DNA from 2 places in the Cupriavidus sp. SIMBA_020 genome. Region 2 is predicted to be linked to the other one. Evidence: predicted binding sites of a transcription regulator. Region 2 holds the regulator's gene; the other holds the start of a gene.

Region 1 (10,315 bases), on a different contig from region 2:
CACCTGGTACGTCGGGGGCCCCTGGATGTTGCAGGTGCGCTTTAACCGGACGTGGCAGACCTCGGGCTTCCAGTCCAACACGCTCCTCCTTGGCGTGGGCTATCAGCTCGACCGCGACCACCTGCCAGGGCCCGTCGTGGGATCGGCTTCCCGCGGCAAAGACGCCACGCCCAACGAACTGACCGTCCTGCTGGGTGGCGTTGTCGTCAACGACTTCGATTCGGACATGGTCTTTGGCGGTGCGCTCGAATATCGGCGCCAGCTTTGGCGTTATGTGGAAGGGACGGTCAGCTACCTCGACGAAGGCAGCGCCAACGCCGTCCGGCGCCGGGGCGTGGCATCGCAGGCCTGGGTATCCGGGGCCTTCCTGGGAGACCGGCTGACGCTGGGTTTCGGTGCCGGGCCTTACTACGCGACCAGCCTGCAGGTCAGCGGCCCCGGCGCGGACCCCTCGCCGTCCCATTGGGCCGGCCTGTTGACGCTGTCCACGAGCTACCGGGTCGGTGATCACTGGCTGGCACGCCTGTCATGGAACCGAACCCTGACCGGATACAACCGCGATACGGACATGTTCCTCGCCGGGCTCGGCTACCGCTTCTGACGGCTTCTTATGGCTTCTGACTGTTCCTGACGGCGGCTGACGGCGGCTGACCGCCCCAACCATCATAGTGAACCCGCCACCTCGGCGACCAGGGTCCGCAGCCACATGTGCGCCGGGTCCTGCCGATAGCGCACGTGCCATGCCATGTGCAGCGGAAACGTTCCGAGGTCGACCGGCGCAGGCACTACTTTCAGGCGCGGGTCGTGGGCCAGGCGTCGGCAAATTAGTTGGGGGAGCGTAGCGCAGTAGTCGGTGGCCGCGACAATCTCGGAGATGGTCGCGAAGTGCGTGACCGACACCACCACTTCACGCTTGAGCCCCTGACGGTCCAGGGCCTGGAAGAGGCCGGCGCGCAGGCGGCCCGGGGGCAGCACGTTGACGTGCTTCAGTCGCTCGTACTGCGCCTTCGTGATCCGGCTGTCGATCGTCGGATGATCAGCGCGCACCACGCAGGCCAGGCCATCGTCCGCAATGTGTTGTACGACGAGATTGTCTGGCGCATCGCTGATCCGGCCCAGCACCATCGCGGTGGTGCCTGAGGTCACGCCCGTCTCGGCGAGGTCGGTGCCGAAGGGCAGCGTGCGCAGTTGAATGCCTGGCGCGAGCACGCTCAGCCGGGCGACCAGCGCGGGCACCAGCACAAACTCCACGTAGCTGTTCGGGGCGATCGTGACGACCTCATCGGCGCGCGACGGGTCGAAGTCCCGCTGCCCCAGCACCACCGTGTCCATCGCAGCCAGCGCCTGGGTCAGCGCGGGTGCGAGTTGCTCGGCCTTCGCGGTGGGCCGCATGCCATAGCGCTCACGGATGAACAGCGGGTCCTGCAGCACGATGCGCAGGCGCGACAGTGCGTTGGAAAGCGCCGCTTGCGTCATGCCCAGGCGGTCGGCGGCGCGGGTCACGCTGCGCTCCTCCATCAGCGCCACGAAGATCGGCAACAGGTTCAGGTCGTACCGCATCCGGACATATATCGTCGTCAATAAAACTGAATTATAGGAAATAAATTGGATGAATCACTGGCTACCGCCGATCATTCGCTCATACCACCACCGAAACGGAGAGCACCATGTCCCTCAAGAACCTCATCCCCGGCCACCTGGGCTTCGGCACCGCACCGCTGGGCAACATGTTCCGCGCCATTCCCGAAGCCGAGGCGCAGGCGACCGTCGATGCCGCCTGGCAGGACGGCATCCGCTTCTTCGACACCGCGCCGTTCTACGGCGCCGGCCTGGCGGAAGCGCGCCTGGGCGACGCGCTGGCCGGCCGCGACCGCGACAGCGTCGTGCTGGCCACCAAGGTCGGGCGCCTGGTCCTGGACGAGGTGGAGGACGTCTCCGCCCGTGACCTGGGCGAGAAGGGCGACGTGTTCCGGCACGGCCGCGCCAACCGGATCGTCAACGACTACTCCGAGGCGGCGACGCTGCGCTCGATCGAGGACAGCCTGCAGCGCCTGAAGACCGACCGGCTCGACATCGTGTGGGTGCACGATGTTGCGCAGGACTTCTACGGTGACGAGTGGCTCGGCGTGTTCGAGACCGCACGCAAGGGGGCCTTCAAGGCGCTGGACCGGCTGCGTGACGAAGGCGTGATCCGCGCCTGGGGACTGGGCGTGAACCGGGTCGAGCCCATTGAGCTGCTGCTCGACCTGCAGGGCCCGCGGCCGGACGGCTTCCTGCTCGCCGGCCGCTACACGCTGCTGGACCATTCGCGGGCCCTGCAGCGGGTGATGCCGCAGGTGGCCGCCCGCGGCCTGGGCATCGTGGTCGGCGGACCCTACAGCTCCGGCGCGCTGGTCGGCGGCCCCAACTTCGAGTACGCCCCGGCGACGCCGGCGATCCTGGACCGGGTGCAGGCGATCAAGGCAATCGCCGATCGCCACGGCGTGACCATGAAGGCGGCCGGCCTGCAGTTCTCGCTGGCTCATCCGGCCGTGGCAGCCGTGATCCCCGGCGCCAGCCGGCCGGAACGCATCGCCGAAGACCGCGCCGCTTTGGCGGCCCAGGTGCCGGCCGACTTCTGGCGCGAACTGCGCCAGGCCGGACTGGTGCATCCGGATGCACCGCTGCCGCATGGCGTCTGACACCCTGTCTTGAACCACCGCCCGGGAGAACCGCCATGCACAACCAAGCCTACGAACCCCAGTGCAACTCGACGAAGACGCACTGCACCGACGCCCGCCAGATCAGCCGCAGGACCTTGACGCTGCTGGCACTGGCACTCGGCACCTTCTCGATCGGTACGTCCGAATTCGCCAGCATGGGCCTGCTCCAGCAGTTTGCCGCGGGCCTGGAACTCGACCTGACCACCGCCACGCACGCCATCGAGGCCTATGCCCTGGGCGTGGTGCTGGGCGGCCCCGCCGTCACGATCCTGGCCGCCAAGCTGAACCGCAAGCACCTGTTGCTGGCCTTGATGGGGGTCTTCGTGCTGGGCAATGTGCTGTCGTCGGTGGCAACCGGCCTGGTCAGCTTCACGCTGGCGCGCTTCCTGAGCGGCATTCCGCAAGGGGCCTACTTCGGCGCGGGCGCCGTGGTGGCCTCCTACATCGTCGGGCCGGGTCAGGGTGGGCGGGCCTTTGCGCTGGTGATGACGGGCCTGACCGTCGCCACCATCGTGGGGTCGCCGCTGGCCACGCTGATGGGCCAGACCCTTGGCTGGCGCAATGCCTATCTGGCCGTGTCGGCACTGGGCCTGTTGTCGCTGGTGGCGCTATGGGCCTGGGTGCCGCGCTCCAGCGCGCTGGACGGCGGGCCGGTGCTGCAGGAGCTTCGGGCCCTGAACTCCCCGGCCGTCTGGGCGATGGTGGCCGTGGCCGCCCTGGGCGTGGCCAGCATCTTCGCCGTCTACACCTTTATTGGCCCCTTCGTCACCGACGGCGCCCGGCTCGGCGAGCACTGGATTCCGATTGCGCTGGCCCTCTTCGGCGTCGGCATGACGCTGGGCAACGTCCTCGGCGGCTGGCTGGCCGACCGTCATCCCACGCGGGGCGTGGCAGCCGGCTTCGGCAGCGCGCTGGTCGCCATGGCGCTGCTGGCGATGGGCGGCCAGAACGCCGGTGTCCTGATGGCGGGCCTGTTTGCGGTGGGCGCAACGATGATGGTGGCGATCCCGACCATCCAGGTCCGGCTCACCCAGGCCGCTCCGGATGCGCCGACGCTGATGGGCGCAATGAACCTGGCGGCGCTCAACGTGGCCAACGCCATTGGCGCGTGGACGGGCGGGCAGGCCATCGCGCAGGGCCACGGGCTGCTGTCAGCCGTGTGGGCCGGCTTTGCCCTGACGCTGGCCGGTCTTGTGTGGTTCCTGCGGATTTCCCGCAAGCAATCTCACCAAACGATTGACGCCACTACGCAGGCCGTATCGTAAAAATAAAATCCACTTCTATCGACGCGCCTTTTGGCAATTGCAGTACACCAACAGACGAGCGAGTGTGTATGCCGACGTCGCCCAGCACCGAATACAGGACGTCGGATGCGCCGTCGGCCACTTCGCTCTGCATCGTGAAGTCTGGCGCGCTGCGCACAAATACGGTGATGCGCGGCACCGCCTGGATGGCGTCGAGCGTTCCGCAGCTTTTTTTGATGAGGGACAGGGCACGCAGCGTCGAAGTCCCTGCTGCACGGCGCGCCTCGTCGAGCGAAATGGATTCGCCCACTACGCCAACGAAGCGCACCGTTTCTCCAACTCGCGGGATTTGGCCAGCAACGTAGGCTACGTTGCCATCAACCAAAACAGGTGTGTACTTTCCACCGATCTTGATTTCCTCGTCCGGATCAAATCCGAATTCCGCCGCGATCTGCCGCAGCTTGTCATCTCTTGTCATAGGCACCTTCACCGACGCTGTCGAAAGGGTAAAGCGTAATCGATTGCGCTGCGTTTGTCTGAGACGACGCTTGGTCCCCACCCCTCTCTGCAACGTGATAGACCGTCGGCTCTCCCGCCAGGTATGCCTCCAACCCGGCCATGAACGTCTGATGGTCTTCGCTCGGTTCGAAACCCAGCCGATGATCCTCGAGCGAGGACCATCGTACGATGAGGTTGAAGACTTCGGGCGTTTCAATGCCCTGTGCAAGCAGATGGCCGCCATAGCCCTTCGCCCGGGCGAGCAGCGGCGCGACCCTGGCGAACGCATCGGTAAACGTGTCGAGGTGTTCCTTGCGGACGGGCAGCAGGGCAATTTCGTAGATCATGCTGTTCCTTCAATGGCTCAGGCGTTTGCACGGTCGCGCTGCGCCAGCGGCCCAACCGCAATCGCGATCTTTCCCTGCAGGCCGTTGTCGGAACGCTCGAGTCGGGCGTGGGCGAGGGGGATGTCGGCGAGGGAATAGACAGCGCCGACGTGCGGCCGCAGTTGGCCGCGCTCGACCAATGCGCTCAGTTCATCGAGCTTGCCGCGGTTCTGTCGTGTGAACACGAAGTGGTAGCTCGCGTTCTTGCCCCATGCCTGTATCACGTTCTGCGGCTGCGCGGTATCGACGATCGAGACAACGCGGCCGAGCTGGGCGAGGGCGTCGGGGCTGCGGGACAGCGTGTTGCCGCCGACGGTGTCGAGCACGACATCGACGCCTTGGCCGCCTGTCTCGCGCAGGATCGCGTCGACGTAATCCTCTTTCCGATAGTCGATGACCACGTCGGCCCCCAGGCGTCTTGCGAACTCGAAGTTGGCATCGCGTACGGTCGTGAATACCCGGGCGCCCATCGCCTTCGCGACCTGGATCGCGATATGGCCGACGCCGCCCGCCCCGCCGTGGATCAGGATGCTTTCTCCCACGCGCAGCGCCGCACGCGCGCCCAGCGCTTCCCACACCGTTCCGCCAACGAGGCTCAGGCTTGCCGCTTCGAGGTGGCTCAGGGACGCAGGCTTCTTCCCGACGATGTTCTCGGATGCAACGTGGTATTCGGCATAGCTTCCGGGGCCGTCGAAGATCTGCGGGGTGTACCAGACTTCGTCGCCGGGGGTGAAGGCCGTCACGCCGGGGCCGATGGCTTCGACGACGCCAGAGACGTCGTGGCCGGTAATGGCGGGCAGCGGCACCAGGTCGGCGTAGTCACCGCGCCGGACCTGATAGTCCAGGGGATTGATCGAGGTGGCCTCGACCCGGACCAGGACTTGTCCCGCCTGAGGCGCGGGCTTGGGTACGTCCCAAAGTGCGAACGCGTCAGGGCCGCCGAATGTTTTCAGTACCAGTGCTTTCATTGCGTTTCTCCGGTGTGTTTCGATAAAAAGGGATATCGGGAAATATCGATATAAAGAGGCAAAAAACAGGCAGGCAAAAAATCAAAGCTCCTTCCCGATGAGCTGGGTGAGAGCGCTGATGGCTGCTTCGTTCCGCTTGTAGTAGGTCCACTGTCCGATGCGCCGGACCTCGACCAGGCCCGCGCGTTGCAGGGTGGCAAGGTAATCCGACACCGTTGATTGCGACAGCCCGACCCCTTCCTGGATGCTGCTCACGCAAACGCCCACCGTGTGAACATCGCCCTCATCCTGGGGCGGGAAGTGCTTCACGGGGTCTTTCAGGCCGCGCAGGATCTCGAGCCGAGTCCGGTTCGAGAGGGCTTTGAAAATTTCGAGCAGGTCCATGACGGCAGTATATCGACATTTCCCGATATGTCAATGAAGGGTGCAGCCGGTGCCTGCTTCACCGCATTCGTCGTGCTGGGGCGGCCCGCCCTCAGCCCTCAACTTGCTCGCCGTTCTCCTCCGCACCCTCCTCCGCACCCTCCCCAAACCCCAACCAAACCACATGCCCGCGCACGTCCTCGGGCCATCCGGCGATCAACTCCCCCAAGCGGCCCCGCTCATCCGCAAACAGCGCCCGTGCCGCCTCCTCAAAACCCGGGAGATCCCCGGCCATTGCCGACATGAAGTGATACGCCCGCTCCCGTGCCGCGCGGCGATTGTCGCCATGCGCATTCGCGCGGCGTGCCTCTTCCACGAGCTTTCGCAGCGCCACGGATGCCCCGCCCGGCTGCTGGGCCAGCCAGTCCCAATGACGCGGCAATAGCGTGACCTCGCGCGCCACGACGCCGAGTTTCGGGCGGCCCCTGCCGCGCGGCGTGTCCGGGGTGTCGTCCTGATCGGCGGCGGCATCCCCGCCCTCCGGCTGGAACCGGGCGACGATCTCCGCATCGCTGCCGCGTGTGTCGATGTCGATGGTGCGCCCGGTGGCGTTGTCGAAGACCAGCACCGGGCCGCTGGCTTTCCCTTCCATTGCGCGCCTGACCGCCAGTGCGACCACGCCGAGCGGGCCGGAGGCGAGGCGTCGATGGCCCTCGAAGGCGATATGGGACGGAAGGATTTCAGTTGGATTCATGGTTTGCCCCTTGGTGATGGCCGCAATTTATACCCGGATAAAATTAAAGTCAATATTACCCGGGTATAAATTTGCCGCACCCCGCCATGGAATAACCGCCGGGTGCCCTGCGTTTACCGGGCATGTGGCCTCGCGTGAGGCCGCCGCCCTTCGCGAGGAGCCCCGTGCCCAGTCTTCCACGATCACCAAGATCCACCCTCCGGTTTGTCCTGCCGCTATTGGCCGCCCTTGCGCTGCCCGCCGTCGCGGCGCCGCCCGCCGGCCCTGACGGCGCCGCGTTCCTGGCGGAGAGCGATGCCGCCATGACGAAGATGATGGACGACATGGCGGTCAAGCCCAGCGGCAACGTCGACGAGGATTTCGTCGCGATGATGATTCCCCACCATCAGGGCGCCATCGACATGGCCATGGCCGAACTGCGCCACGGCAAGAACGAGCAGCTCCGGCGCATCGCGCAGGAAATCATCGTCGACCAGTTGCAGGAGATTGCCGCGATGCGGCTGGCGCTGGGGCAGCCCCTCCCGCCTTCCACGCCGGCGCCTACCCGGCCCGATCCGGTCCAACCAACGACCCAACCGGCGACCCAACCGACTCCCCCCAACCATTCCGCTCACGCGCACTGAATCGCCCCGACCATGACAAGACACGCCCTCAGGAACACCCTCTCCCTCATGCTGCTGCTCGGCGCGGCCGGCGCGGCCCTGGCCGGTCAGGCGCCAGGGTCTTCGGCGGCGCCAGACGTGCCTATCAGCCACCGGGACCGCCTCTACGCCGCGGAGCAGTTCTCGAATACGGTTTCCGTGACGGACCCGGCGGACAACCGGTTGCTGGGCGTCATCCGCCTGGGCGACCCCGCGCCCGGCAACTTCAGCCCGCTGTATCGCGGCCAGGTGCTGGTGCACGGCATGGGCTTCTCGCCGGATCACCGCACCCTGGCCGTTGTGTCGATCGGATCGAACTCGGTGTCGTTCATCGACACCGCCACCAATGCCGTCAAGCACGTCACCTATGTGGGACGGTCTCCGCACGAGGCGTTCTACACGCCGGACGGCAAGGAGGTCTGGGTCACCGTGCGCGGGGAGAACTACATCTCGGTGATCGACGCCGCCACGTTCCAGGAAAAGACCCGCATCACCGTGGCCGACGGCCCGGGCATGCAGATCTTCTCGCCCGATGGCAAGTACGGCTACATCTGCTCGTCGTTCAACCCGGAAACGGCGGTGGTCAGCGTGGCCGACCACCAGATCGTGGGGCGCGTGAAGCAGGAGAGCCCGTTCTGCCCGAACATCGCCGCCACGCCTGACGGCAGGCAGGTCTGGTTCACGCTCAAGGACATCGGCAAGGCCCAGGTGTTCGAGGCCCGCCCGCCCTTCCGCCTGATCAAGACGCTGGAGACGGGCCCGATCACCAACCACGTCAACTTCGCCCACACGGCGGCGGGCGACTTCGCCTATATCACGGTGGGCGGGCTGAATCAGGTCAAGGTGTTCCGGACTGACGACTTCTCCCAGGTGGCCACGATTCCGGTGGGGAGCCTGCCGCACGGCATCTGGCCCTCGGGCGACGGCACCCGCATCTACGTGGGGCTGGAGAACGCCGACCAGCTGACCGCCATCGACACCGCCACCAACCAGGTGGTGGCCAACGTGCCGGTCGGGCAGGCGCCGCAGGCCATCGCCTATGTGCCGAACGCCGTGCCCGAGGGCGACGGCACGCAGGGGCTCCAGCCGCTGGGGGTAGCCGGGCAGACCACGCAGCTGAAGCTGCATGGCGTCGTGAACGGCAAGCCGGTGGCCACCGACCATGCGCCGACCAGCGTCACGCTGTTCGACCAGGGGCTGCTCCAGGTCCTGCAGGCATCGGCCACCGGGCTGCAACCGAAGCATGCCTATGTGCTGGCGCTCGCCAGCCGCGCGGACGGCGGCGGCCCGCTGGAGCCGCTCGCCGCCTTCATGACGAATCCGGCCGGCTCGGCCATCGTCAACGCGATTGGCCCGATCCGGCAGGTGGTGCGGGACGATGCCGGGGCCGGCGCGCGCCGCTATCTCGTGATCGCCCCGTCGGAAAATGGCAAACCCGGCGCGCCTGTGCAGGTGCAGGCACTGTAGGCGGACAGCGGGACAGAGAGGCAGGGAAGGCGCGGCACGGATGATACAAATGGCACGACATTTGCGTACTACCCAGCAAATGCGTAGTACCCATCCCGGCCGCGCCCCACACTCCCAGAACAATGCCCCTTTCCGCCTCAACCCTCGTCCTTCGGGCCAAGCAGCTCGAGATCGAGGCCGTTCGCCTGATGGCAAGCCGTGTGGAGCTGGCCGACCTGATCGGCCAGCTGATCCACGCCTTGCAGCGTGAACGGGGGGCCAGCAGCATCTTCCTGGCCTCGGGTGGGCAACGGCTGGCGCAGGAGCGCCAGACGGCGATGGGCGAAGCGGTCCACATCGCGTCCCGGCTGGACGAGCGCTTTGCCAGCCAGCTGGAAGCGGGCCAGACAGGGCAGACAGGCACGGCGTCGATGGTGTCGTTGATGGCCTGGGTGCAGCTCGACCTGGCCACGCTGCCGGCGCTGCGCCACTCCATCGATCAATGCCAGACCACCGCGCACGACGCCGTGGCGGCATTCAGCCGCCTGATTGCCGCGCTGCTGGAGTTGATCTTCCATCTGGCCGATGTGGCCATGTACCCGGGCATCGCCCGGCCGCTGGTGGCCTTCGTCTACCTCGTGCAGGGCAAGGAAGCCGCCGGGCAGGAGCGGGCCGTCGGCGCGCAGATGTTCGCCTCCGGCACCTGCGCCGGCACCGCGCAGCAGCGCGTGCAGCAGTTGGTGGAAGCCCAGCAGCGCAGCTTCCAGATGTTCGAGCGCTTTGCCGATCCGACGCTGCTCGCGGCATGGCGGCAACGGCAGGCCAGCGCCGCGGTTGCCGCGCAGGACGGCATGCGCCGCACGCTGCTGACCACGCCGCCGGGCGCGGCGCTGGTTCACGATGACAGCGAGAAATGGTTCGAAGTGTGCAGCGAGGTCATCACCGGCATGTGGACGCTGGAGATGCAGGTGGTACAGGACCTGCGCAAGGCCTGCGAGGCGCAGATCCAGCGTTCCCAGGCCGATCTCCAGGATTCGGCCGGGCTGCTGCGCCAGCTGCTGGACAATCCGCCGCCCCATACCCATGCCGTCGAGCGATTTTTCGATGTGGCCGAGCAGCCCGCCGCCGCCCCGGTGCTGCCGGGCATGCCCGATGCCGCGAACGGGCCTGCCGACGTGCACGCCACCACGGTCACGTCGCTGGAGCGCCTGCTGCGCCAGCAGTCGGCACGGCTGGCCCAGACCGAAGTGGAACTCGATGCGGCCCGGCGCGCGCTCAAGGAGCGCAAGGTGATCGAGCGCGCCAAGAATGCG
Region 2 (10,315 bases):
CAGCGGCTGCTTGAGGCCCTTGATGCGGCCGTGCGGAATGGCCACGCCGGCGCCCAGGCCCGTGGAACCCAGCGATTCGCGCGCGAACAGGTTATCGGTCACGGTAGCGCGGGCCACGCCATGGTTGTTCTCGAACAGGAGCCCGGCTTGCTCGAAGACCCGCTTCTTGCTGGTGACGGTGACGTCGAGATGGATGTTGCCGGGTGGCAGCAATTTGGCCAAACGATTCATGGGCGATGCGCGAGAAGTCAGGTTAGCGGGCCGGGGCGCGAAGGCCGTCCCGCCGGATACGGGGCGAAGCTAGGGTACCGAGAACTTGTCTGGGACGCCCGCATTGGAGCGTCCGGCCATTATAGAGCAGGGCTCCACCGCGATTTTGCGATGCAGCGCCGGGGTCGCGGCGGTGCCACGACGTGCCGGCCGGCTTGCCCACCCGGGGTGTCCCGGGGCCGTCCTGTCGTTATTTGTATGGCGGAGCATACACCGTGGCGGGCGGCTTGCGAACACTTGTTCCCATTTTGACCGCTCCCGGGGGCCCCGGGTCGCCCTCGGGCGTGGCAATAAGGTAACGAAACATTCCAGGTGCCCGCACCGTCACCGCCATGGCGCGCGAGCATCAAAAAAGCCGCGCTGATTGCGCGGCTTGAGCTCTTCTTTTCAGTCCTCTGCAGGGTTGGCAACCGCTCTGCTTCCGGTTGCCTGCAGGTCTACTGCTGCGTCAGTTGCTGGGCGGCCATCTGGTACTTCACCGCCTCGCGATCATGGCCCTGTACGCGGTCCTTGTAGCGGATGACCTGGCGGTCGAGCTTGTCGACCAGACAGTCGATCGCCGCATACAGATCTTCATGATGCGCTTCGACGAAGATGTCCTTCCCCTTCAGATGCAGATTGATTTCCGCGTACTGGCGCCGGTCCTTCTCCTTGTGGTTGTCCACCGATAGCAGCACGCTCACGCCGATGACCTGATCGAAATGCCTGACAATTCGCTCCAGTTTCGTTTCCACATACTCACGCAGCGGGGGCGTGATGTCGAGGTGGTGTCCACTGATCTTGAAGTTCATAGCGCTTCTCCTTCTGAAAGAGCCGCACCAGGCAGGCGGTTGCGGCTCGGCTACAAAGTCTTGCGGAGATTCACTGCGGGGATCTTGAGCGCTTCGCGGTATTTGGCCACCGTGCGGCGTGCGACCACGAAGCCTTGCTCACCCAGCAGTTCGGCGATCCGGCTGTCGGAAAGGGGATTCCTGGGGTCTTCGGCTCCTATCAGTTGCTTGATCAGCGCGCGGATTGCCGTGGAAGAGGCCGCGCCGCCAGTCTCCGTGGAGACGTGGCTCCCAAAGAAGTACTTCAACTCGAAAGTACCCATGGGCGTGGCCATGTATTTATTCGTGGTGACCCGGGAAATGGTCGACTCATGTAAACCGAGTGTATCGGCTATTTCCCGCAAAACCAAGGGGCGCATCGCGATTTCGCCATGCGTGAAAAAGTTCTTTTGACGTTCGACAATGGCCTGAGAAACACGCAGGATCGTGTCGAATCGTTGCTGGATGTTCTTGATAAGCCACCGCGCCTCCTGAAGCTTCTGCTGCAGGCCCGCCGTCCCCGATTCGCCCTTCGCGCCGCGCAGAATCTGCGCATACATGTCGTTGATGCGCAGCCGTGGCATGACGTCCGGATTGAGCGCCGCGATCCACCCGCTGCCGCTCTTGCGCACGAACACGTCGGGCACCACGAAGTCGGCCTCGGGACGGTTGAACGCATGCCCCGGATACGGCGCCAGCGAGCGAATCAGTTCGTGAGCCGCCTTCAGTGCTATTTCGTCCACCTGGAGCGCTTTCTTTAGCCGTGTGTAGTCGCGCACGGCCAACAATTCCAGGTGATGGTTGACGATGGTCAGCGCCAGGTCGCGGTGCGGGTGCTTCAGGCGCCGCAATTGCAGGCTGAGGCACTCGGCGGCATTGCGCGCGCCCACGCCGGGCGGGTCGAAGCTCTGCAGCAGGGTCAGGATCGCGTGGACTTCGTCGATCTCGAATTCGAGTTCCTCGGGCAGTTCGGTGCAGATTTCCTCGAGCGAGGCGCTCAGGTAGCCGTCATCGTCGAGCGACTCGACCAGAAAGATGGCGAGGCCCTTGTCGCGCACCGAGATCTTCAGCGGGGCCAGCTGCTCCATCAGGTGCTCGCGCAGCGTGGGTTCGGCGTCGCGCAGCTGCATCGGCGTCTTTTCGTCCTCGTCGCCCTGCGGGCGGCGGGCAAAGTCGTCGAGGCTCCAGTCGCTGCCGTAGTCCTCGCTGCCGTTGTCGTTGTAGTTGTCGTCCTCGCCGCTGGATGCCCCGTCGCTGCGCGCGTCGCCGTTGGGCTGCGGCTCGGAGGAGGCCGGCGCCGGGGCGCTCTGGAGGTTGACCGAGCCATCGGCGGACACCCGCAGCGGGCTTTCGATCCAGTCGTTTTCGCGTTCGAGCAGGGGGTTTTCGGTGAGCGCCTGTTCCACTTCCTGCTGGAGTTCAAGCGTCGAGAGCTGCAACAATCGAATCGACTGTTGCAGCTGTGGGGTCAATGCCAGATGTTGCGAGAGACGAAGCTGAAGCGACGGTTTCATGCGACCTATTCTATGCGCATCCTTCCGACTATGGAACGGAAATTGCTATCGCCTATCGCTCTGGCTTCCTGATCGACCCCGGCTGTCGCCGTGGAGGCCGGGAGAAACGCGGCCGCGCGCGGCGGCCGATGGGTCACATGCGGAAGTTTTCGCCCAGGTAGACGCGTCGCACGGACTCGTTGGCGATGATTTCCTCAGGCTGGCCGGCAGCCAGCACCGTGCCTTCGCTGATGATGTAGGCGTGGTCGCAGATGCCGAGCGTCTCGCGCACGTTGTGGTCCGTAATCAGCACGCCGATATTGCGCGCCTTCAGGAAGCTGACGATGCGCTGGATTTCGCCCACGGCGATGGGGTCCACGCCGGCGAATGGCTCATCCAGCAGGATGAAGCGCGGCGCGGAGGCCAGCGCCCGGGCAATTTCCACGCGGCGGCGCTCGCCGCCGGAGAGCGAGAGCGCCGGGTTGTTGCGCAGGTGGGCGATCTGCAGGTCGTCCAGCAGCGAATCGAGGCGCCGTTCGATCTCCGCCTTCGGCAGCGACTTGCCGTTCTCGATCTGCAGCTCCAGCACGGCGCGGATGTTTTCCTCGACGTTGAGCTTGCGGAAGACCGAGGCCTCCTGCGGCAGGTAGGACAGGCCCATGCGGGCGCGCTCGTGGATCGGCAGGCCGCTGATGTGCTGGTCGTCCAGCACGATGTCGCCCTCGTCCAGCGCCACCAGGCCCACGATCATGTAGAACGATGTGGTCTTGCCGGCGCCGTTCGGGCCGAGCAGGCCCACCACCTCGCCGCTCTTCACGTCCAGCGAGACGTCCTTGACCACGGTGCGCGATCCGTAGCGCTTCTTCAGGTGGCGCACGACCAGCGTGCTGCTGTCGGTACGGGCGGCCGACGGGGCTGCGGCGGCGTTCGGGGCGAGCGTGGCGGAGTCGTTCATCAGGTCAATGCATGCGTGACGCGGCGGGCGCGTCCGGGTTCAGGGCTTGCCGGGCGCGGGCGCCGGCTTCAGTTCCAGCGGCGGCGGCGCGGCGGCGCCGCTGGCCTGGTCCGCGCGCGGCGAGAGCACGGCGCGCACGCGGCCGGACGGATTGCCGGTGGAGGTGTTGTTGTCGCCGCCCGCGGCCGTGTAGTACTCGTTGCGGCTGTCGTAGGTGATCACGGCGCCACGGATCTCGTCGACGGTCTTGGCGCCGGCGATCCGCGCCGCACGGGCATGGCCAATCAGCTTCGACATTTCCTGCTTGCCGTCGTACTCGATGCGGTCGCCCCAGCCGTCGATGTATTCGTCCACGCCGTCGCGCTTCTGCCGGATATACGCCTGGCGGCCCGGGTTGGCCGTGGCCACCGCGTACTGGTAGCCCTCGGGGTCGGTGCGGATCTGCGCGGCATCAGACTTCAGCACCATCGTGCCCTTGGTCAGCACCACGTTGCCGGTCAGCGTATAGATCTGCTTCACATCGTCGTAGCTGGCGTTGTTGGCCTCCAGCACCAGCGGCTTGTCCTTGTCGGCACGCTCCGCCAGGGCCGGCTGGGCCAGGGTCGCGCCAAGTGCGGCGATTGCCACCGCCAGGGCGGGCACGATGCGGCGACAGGACAACGTCGTCAGGGATGGGGTCATGGTGGTCAGCTGAGAGAATGACGGGCGATCCGTTGCCGGCGCCTGGCGTGCTTGTTGTTGTGCTTACTGCGTGGTCCGGGCCTGCCCCGACGGCGGATTCATGACGATGGTGCCGCGTACGTTGCCGAGCAATTGTACTTCGCGGGTGACATTGTTGAAGACCAGCCCGTTGGCGGTCATCACCGACGGCCCGCGCGTGAGCTGTACCGCTTTATCGGTCTTGACGATGTCGTCATTGACCAGCAACTGGAAATATTGCGACGCGGCGGTCATGCGCGGGTCCTTCGCCACATCGACGCCGGGCTGCCGCACCAGGAAGGCATTGCCGTACAGGTCGATCACGGAGCCCTCGGCGTTCATCACGCCCCGGTCCGCGTTGACCGTGACCGGGGGGCGGTCCGGCTGGTAGGCGCGCATGGCCGGCGTGGTCACCTCGTAGGTCTGGTCGTCCTCGAAATGGATCATCTTCACGCCGGTGAAGCGCATCTTGGTGGCGCCGGTGGTGTCCAGCTCCGTGGCCGAGAAGCGGTCCATGTAGTAGTCCGCCTCATGGCGCTTGGCGCGGTTCTGCGCGGCCTCGTCCTCATGGGGCGAGTTGATCTGCACCAGCCAGAACGTGCTGCCGGCCACCATCGCCATCAGCAGCAACGGCAGCAGCCGCATGACCAGACCGGAGATCCTGCCGAAGAAGTCCCGCATCGCCGGCCCCGTTCAGATGACCTTGGCGCGGGTCAGGTCATGGATGTGGAGCGCGCCCACGAGCTTGCCGTCGCCATCCACCACCAGCAGCTGGTTGATGCGGTTCGCCTCCATGATCTGCACGGCCTCCACGGCCAGATGGTCCTGGTTCACCACGTGGGGGTTGCGGTGCATGACCTCGCCGATGGGCACGGTGCGCCAGTCGCGCGGGGTTTCCAGCAGGCGGCGCAGGTCGCCATCGGTGAACACGCCGATGGCGTGGCCGTCCGGGTCCACCACGGCCGTCATGGCCAGGCCCTTGCGGGTGATTTCCATCAGTGCCTGGGCCAGCGGGGTGTTTTCACGCACCTCGGGCACGCCGTTGCCGGTGCGCATGACGTCGCGCACGTGGGTCAGCAGCTTGCGGCCCAGCGCGCCGCCCGGGTGCGAGCGGGCGAAGTCTTCCTCGCCAAAGCCGCGTGCGTCCAGCACGGCCACGGCCAGGGCGTCGCCCAGCGCCAGCGCCGCCGTGGTGCTGGCGGTCGGGGCCAGGTTCAGCGGGCAGGCCTCCTGGGCCACGGCGCCGTCCAGATGGGCGTCGGACAGCTTGGCGAGGTTCGATTCCGGGTTCCCGGTGACCGAGATCAGCCCGGCGCCGATGCGCTTGACGATCGGGACGATCGACAGCAGCTCGGCCGTCTCGCCGGAATTGGAGAACGCGATCAGCACGTCGTCGCGCGTGATCATGCCCAGGTCGCCGTGGCTGGCCTCGGCCGGGTGCACGAAGAACGACGGCGTGCCCGTGGAAGCCAGCGTGGCCGCCACCTTGCGGCCGATGTGGCCGGACTTGCCGATGCCGGACACGACCACGCGTCCGGTGCAGCCCAGGATCATCTGGACCGCCTTGGTAAACGCGGGCGTCAGTCGGTCAGCCAGCGCGGAAACGGCGTCGGCTTCGATCTTGAGGGTGTGGCGGGCGAGCTTAAGTGCTCGTTCCGCATCGAAATTGGCTATCATGGCGACGAAGTATACCAACGAATGCGATGGCGACCGGCCCGGCTTTTTTGGCCACGGGGTCCCGGCGACCGCCGCTTGCCGTGTTTCCCCGGCTAGGCACCGATGCCGGGACGGCGCGCGTGCCCGGCCGGCTCGTTCCAGATTCTGCCCAAGTCTTCCCTAAGCCCGCCGAATGCATTCTCCGCTGGAACTGACCCTCGTGCTGCTGGCCGCCGCCGTTTTCGGCGTGGTGGCTTTCCGCATGCTGCAACTGCCACCCATGCTGGGCTACCTGGCGGTTGGCATCCTGATCGGTCCCCACGCGCTCGCGCTGGCCAGCGATTCCGCCCAGACCAAGTACCTGGCCGAATTCGGCGTGGTCTTCCTGATGTTCTCGATCGGGCTCGAGTTCAACCTGGGCAAGCTCCGCTCGATGAAACGGCTCGTGTTCGGGCTGGGCGGCTCCCAGGTGGTGCTGACGATGGGGTTCGTGGTGGCGGCCGGCTGGGCGCTCTCGGCCTGGACTGGCCTGTCCTGGCAGGCCTCGGTGGCGCTGGGCGGGGCGCTGGCCATGTCCTCGACGGCCATCGTCTCCAAGATGCTTTCCGAGCGCATGGAGCTGGAGGCCGAGCACGGCCGCAACATCATCAGCGTGCTGCTGTTCCAGGATCTGGCCGTGGTGCCGCTGCTGATCATCATCCCGGCGCTCTCGCGCGACCCCGGGGAGCTGGCGGCGGCCCTGGGCTTGGCCACGGTCAAGATCGTGGTGGCCCTCGGCCTGATCTTCTTCGTCGGGCAGCGGCTGATGAGCCGCTGGTTCCACGTGGTGGCGGCGCGGCGCTCGCAGGAACTGTTCATGCTGAACCTGCTGCTGGTCACGCTCGGCATGGCCGCGCTGACCGAGCGGCTGGGCCTGTCGATGGCGCTCGGCGCGTTCTTGGCGGGCATGCTGATCTCGGAAACGCCCTACCGGCACCAGGTGGAGGAGGACATCAAGCCGTTCCGCGACGTGCTGCTGGGGCTGTTCTTCGTCACCATCGGCATGCTGCTGAACATCAGCGTGGTGATTGCGCACATCTGGCTGGTGCTGGGGCTGCTGTTCGTGCCGATCCTGTTCAAGCTGGTGCTGATCACGGTGCTGGCGCGGCTGTTCGGCTCGCGGCAGGGTGTGGCCATCCGTACCGGTCTGGGGCTGGCGCAGGCGGGCGAGTTCGGCTTCGTGCTGCTGAACCAGATCGACGGGATCGGGCTGGTGGATCCGGTGCTGATCCAGGTCATCCTGGCCTCGATGCTGCTGTCGATGCTGGCGGCGCCGTTCCTGATCCAGTACAGCGACGCCATCGTGCTGCGCTTTGCCGCCAACGAATGGCTGATGCAGTCGCTCAACATGACCCGCATCGCCGCCCAGAGCCTGCAGACCGAGAAGCACGCGATCATCTGCGGATTTGGCCGGAGCGGGCAGAACCTGGCGCATATGCTCGAGCGCGAGGGCATCAACTACGTGGCGCTGGACCTCGACCCGGACCGCGTGCGCGAGGCCGCCGGGGCTGGCGACACCGTGGTCTATGGCGATGCCGGCCGCCGCGAGGCGCTGATCGCCGCCGGTATCCACCGCGCCGCCGCGCTGATTGTGACGTATGCCAACACGCCGTCGGCGCTGCGGGTGCTGCACCACGTGCAGGAGCTGGCGCCCGCGCTGCCCGTGATCGTGCGGACCGTGGACGATTCCGAGCTGGACACGCTCCAGAAGGCCGGCGCCACCGAGGTGGTGCCGGAGATCATCGAGGGCAGCCTGATGCTGGCCTCGCACGCGCTGGTGCTGCTGGGCGTGCCGATGCGCCGCGTGGTGCGCGGCGTGCAGCAGGCCCGCGACGCGCGCTACAGCCTGCTGCGCGGCTACTTCCACGGCCGGGACGACGAGGAGGACATGATCGAGCGCGACACCGTGCGGCTCCATTCGGTCTCGCTCGGCCCCGAGCACACGGCCGTGGGCCGCCGGCTGGGCGCGCTGGGGCTGGAGCGGATCGGGGTGGAGGTGACGGCGGTGCGCCGGCGCGGCATCCGCGCGTTCGATCCGCAGCCCGAGACCGTGCTGGAACCGGGCGATATCGTGGTGCTGCGCGGTACGCCGGAGGCGCTGGAGTCTGCCGAGGAACGGCTGCAGCGGGACTGAGCGCCTCTATATAGAGAGAGGCTCAGGAATGCAGGGGAGAGCCTTCGGCGCCCCAGGACGGCGGCAGGCCGTCGAGCACCGCGCGGGCGTCAAGTGATCGGATCGGCACGTGACTATCGGCCGGAATCCGCCCCTCGCCCTGCAGCATCAGGTAGCGCAAGCAGCACACGCGCAGGAATGACGCGAAATTGGCCGACAGCGACGCCTCGCCGCGATGCTCGGCCAGTTCGTCATGGAGCCGGGTCAGCAACTGGTTGACCGTCATCGCGTCGCGCTGCGCCAGCTCTTCCAGCACTTCCCAGAACAGGTTTTCCAGGCGGATGCTGGTGGCCACGCCGTGCAGCCGCAGCGAGCGGGACTGGGTCTGGTAGGAATCCGGATTGGCCCGGACGAATATCTCGCACATCGGCATGCCTCCTGCGACGGCGGCGCCGGGGGCTGGCGCCGCGTTCGGAAGGCTCTACTGTACGTCGACTGGGTGGCTACTGGGTGATCCGGGTCCCGAGCACGGTCAGGAACTGGGCCAGCCACGCCGGATGGGCCGGCCACGCCGGCGCGGTGACGAGGTTGCCGTCGGTATGGGCCTGATCGACCGGAATATCGGCATACTTGCCGCCCGCCAGCCGCACTTCGGGCGCGCAGGCCGGGTAGGCGGAGCAGGTGCGGCCTTCGAGCACGCCGGCCGCGGCGAGCAGCTGGGCGCCGTGGCAGACCGCCGCGATGGGTTTGTTCGCCGTGGCGAAGTGGCGCACGATTTCCAGCACGCGGTCGTTCAGGCGCAGGTATTCGGGCGCGCGGCCGCCCGGAATGACGATGGCGTCATACGTAGCCGGGTCGACATCGGCAAACGTCGCGTTCAGCGTGAAATTGTGGCCGCGCTTCTCGGTGTAGGTCTGGTCGCCCTCGAAGTCGTGGATGGCCGTGGCGCAGTGGTCGCCGGCCTTCTTGTCCGGGCAGACCGCGTGGACCACGTGGCCCACCATCTGAAGTGCCTGGAAGGGCACCATGGTTTCGTAGTCTTCGGCGAAGTCGCCAACCAGCATCAGAATTTTCTTGGCCATTGCAGTCTCCTGTATGGTTACGGGTGTCCGGAGCCGGTCCAGGCCGGCCGGGCCATTGTGCGGCGGCCCTGCGCGGGGCGGGTGGTAGCCCGTTACCGCAGGCGGCACGCGATTTCCATTTCGACGCAAATCCCCATGGCAGATTCCCTCATCCAGTCCCCCGACCTCGGCGACGTCACCGGTTACCTGCGTGACCGCATCCGCACCGTGCCGGACTGGCCCCAGCCCGGCGTGATGTTCCGCGACATCACCCCGCTGCTGCAGAACCCCAAGACCCTGCGCGTGCTGATCGACGTGTTCGTGCACCGCTACATGGACCAGGAGCTGGACCTCGTGGCCGGCATCGACGCGCGCGGCTTCATCCTCGGCTCGATCATCGCGTACGAGCTGAACCTGGGCTTCGTGCCGATCCGCAAGAAGGGCAAGCTGCCGTTCCAGACCGTGGCCGAGGAGTACGAACTCGAGTACGGCAGCGCCACCGTGGAGATCCACGCCGACGCCTGCAAGCCCGGCGACCGCGTGTTGCTGATCGACGACCTGATCGCCACCGGCGGCACCATGATGGCCGGCCGCAAGCTGCTGGAGCGCCTGGGCGCGACGGTAGTGGAGGGCGCGGCGATCGTCGACCTGCCCGAACTCGGCGGCTCGAAGCTGCTGCACAAGAGCGGCCTGCCGCTGTTCACGGTCTGCAATTTCGAGGGCCACTGAGCCCTGCGGCCCGCCCCCCGCCGTTGTTTTTCCCGCCATTCCCCGCCATTCCCCTCCATTGCCGGGTCCGGGGGCGCGGCGCATAATGCCCCCTTGACAACAACATGATGACCGGGCGGAGCCTCGATAGTTGACATCGGCACCGGTCACGAAGGAATAAGGACGCGCAATGGGCGTACTTCTCCATCTTCTATCTGGCGTGGCGCTCCTGGTCTGGGGCACCAACATCGTCAAGGTCGGCATCCTGCGCGTGTATGGCGCCAATCTGCGCCATGTGCTGTCGGTCAGCGTGTCGAACCGCTTCACGGCCTTCGCGGCCGGGCTCGGCGTGACCGGGCTTGTGCAGAGCAGCAACGCCACCGCCGTCATCGTCAGTTCGTTCGTGGGCCAGGGCCTGATTGCCGTGGCGCCCGCGCTCGCCATCATGCTCGGCGCCAACGTCGGCACGGCGCTGATGGTGCAGGTGTTCTCGATGGACCTGTCGTGGCTCT

The links. Region 2 encodes sigma-54, which starts transcription at its own class of promoters, with help from an activator protein. Its sites were predicted from a motif close to TGGCANGNAANCTGCTTT; they were not measured.
Region 1: a site for sigma-54 is predicted at 9,074-9,091, ahead of SB751_RS18320 (nitrate- and nitrite sensing domain-containing protein). Genes of this name have one in related genera too.

What each region holds. Positions count from the first base shown of each region.
Region 1 is NZ_JAWRWU010000009.1:123,913-134,227, forward strand. It holds gene SB751_RS18265 (porin family protein) at 1-601, shown strand, start outside; gene SB751_RS18270 (LysR family transcriptional regulator) at 664-1,560, opposite strand; gene SB751_RS18275 (aldo/keto reductase) at 1,668-2,681, shown strand; gene SB751_RS18280 (MFS transporter) at 2,717-3,967, shown strand; gene SB751_RS18285 (RidA family protein) at 3,948-4,424, opposite strand; gene SB751_RS18290 (antibiotic biosynthesis monooxygenase family protein) at 4,411-4,791, opposite strand; gene SB751_RS18295 (zinc-dependent alcohol dehydrogenase family protein) at 4,809-5,798, opposite strand; gene SB751_RS18300 (ArsR/SmtB family transcription factor) at 5,880-6,182, opposite strand; gene SB751_RS18305 (DUF2239 family protein) at 6,274-6,915, opposite strand; gene SB751_RS18310 (DUF305 domain-containing protein) at 7,080-7,538, shown strand; gene SB751_RS18315 (YncE family protein) at 7,551-9,023, shown strand; gene SB751_RS18320 (nitrate- and nitrite sensing domain-containing protein) at 9,146-10,315, shown strand, end outside.
Region 2 is NZ_JAWRWU010000007.1:305,547-315,861, forward strand. It holds gene SB751_RS16355 (PTS sugar transporter subunit IIA) at 1-231, opposite strand, end outside; gene hpf (ribosome hibernation-promoting factor, HPF/YfiA family) at 708-1,061, opposite strand; gene SB751_RS16365 (RNA polymerase factor sigma-54) at 1,112-2,593, opposite strand; gene lptB (LPS export ABC transporter ATP-binding protein) at 2,727-3,527, opposite strand; gene lptA (lipopolysaccharide transport periplasmic protein LptA) at 3,567-4,208, opposite strand; gene lptC (LPS export ABC transporter periplasmic protein LptC) at 4,272-4,907, opposite strand; gene SB751_RS16385 (SIS domain-containing protein) at 4,920-5,903, opposite strand; gene SB751_RS16390 (monovalent cation:proton antiporter family protein) at 6,076-8,055, shown strand; gene SB751_RS16395 (ribbon-helix-helix domain-containing protein) at 8,078-8,461, opposite strand; gene SB751_RS16400 (DJ-1/PfpI family protein) at 8,538-9,116, opposite strand; gene SB751_RS16405 (adenine phosphoribosyltransferase) at 9,252-9,824, shown strand; gene SB751_RS16410 (Na/Pi cotransporter family protein) at 9,994-10,315, shown strand, end outside.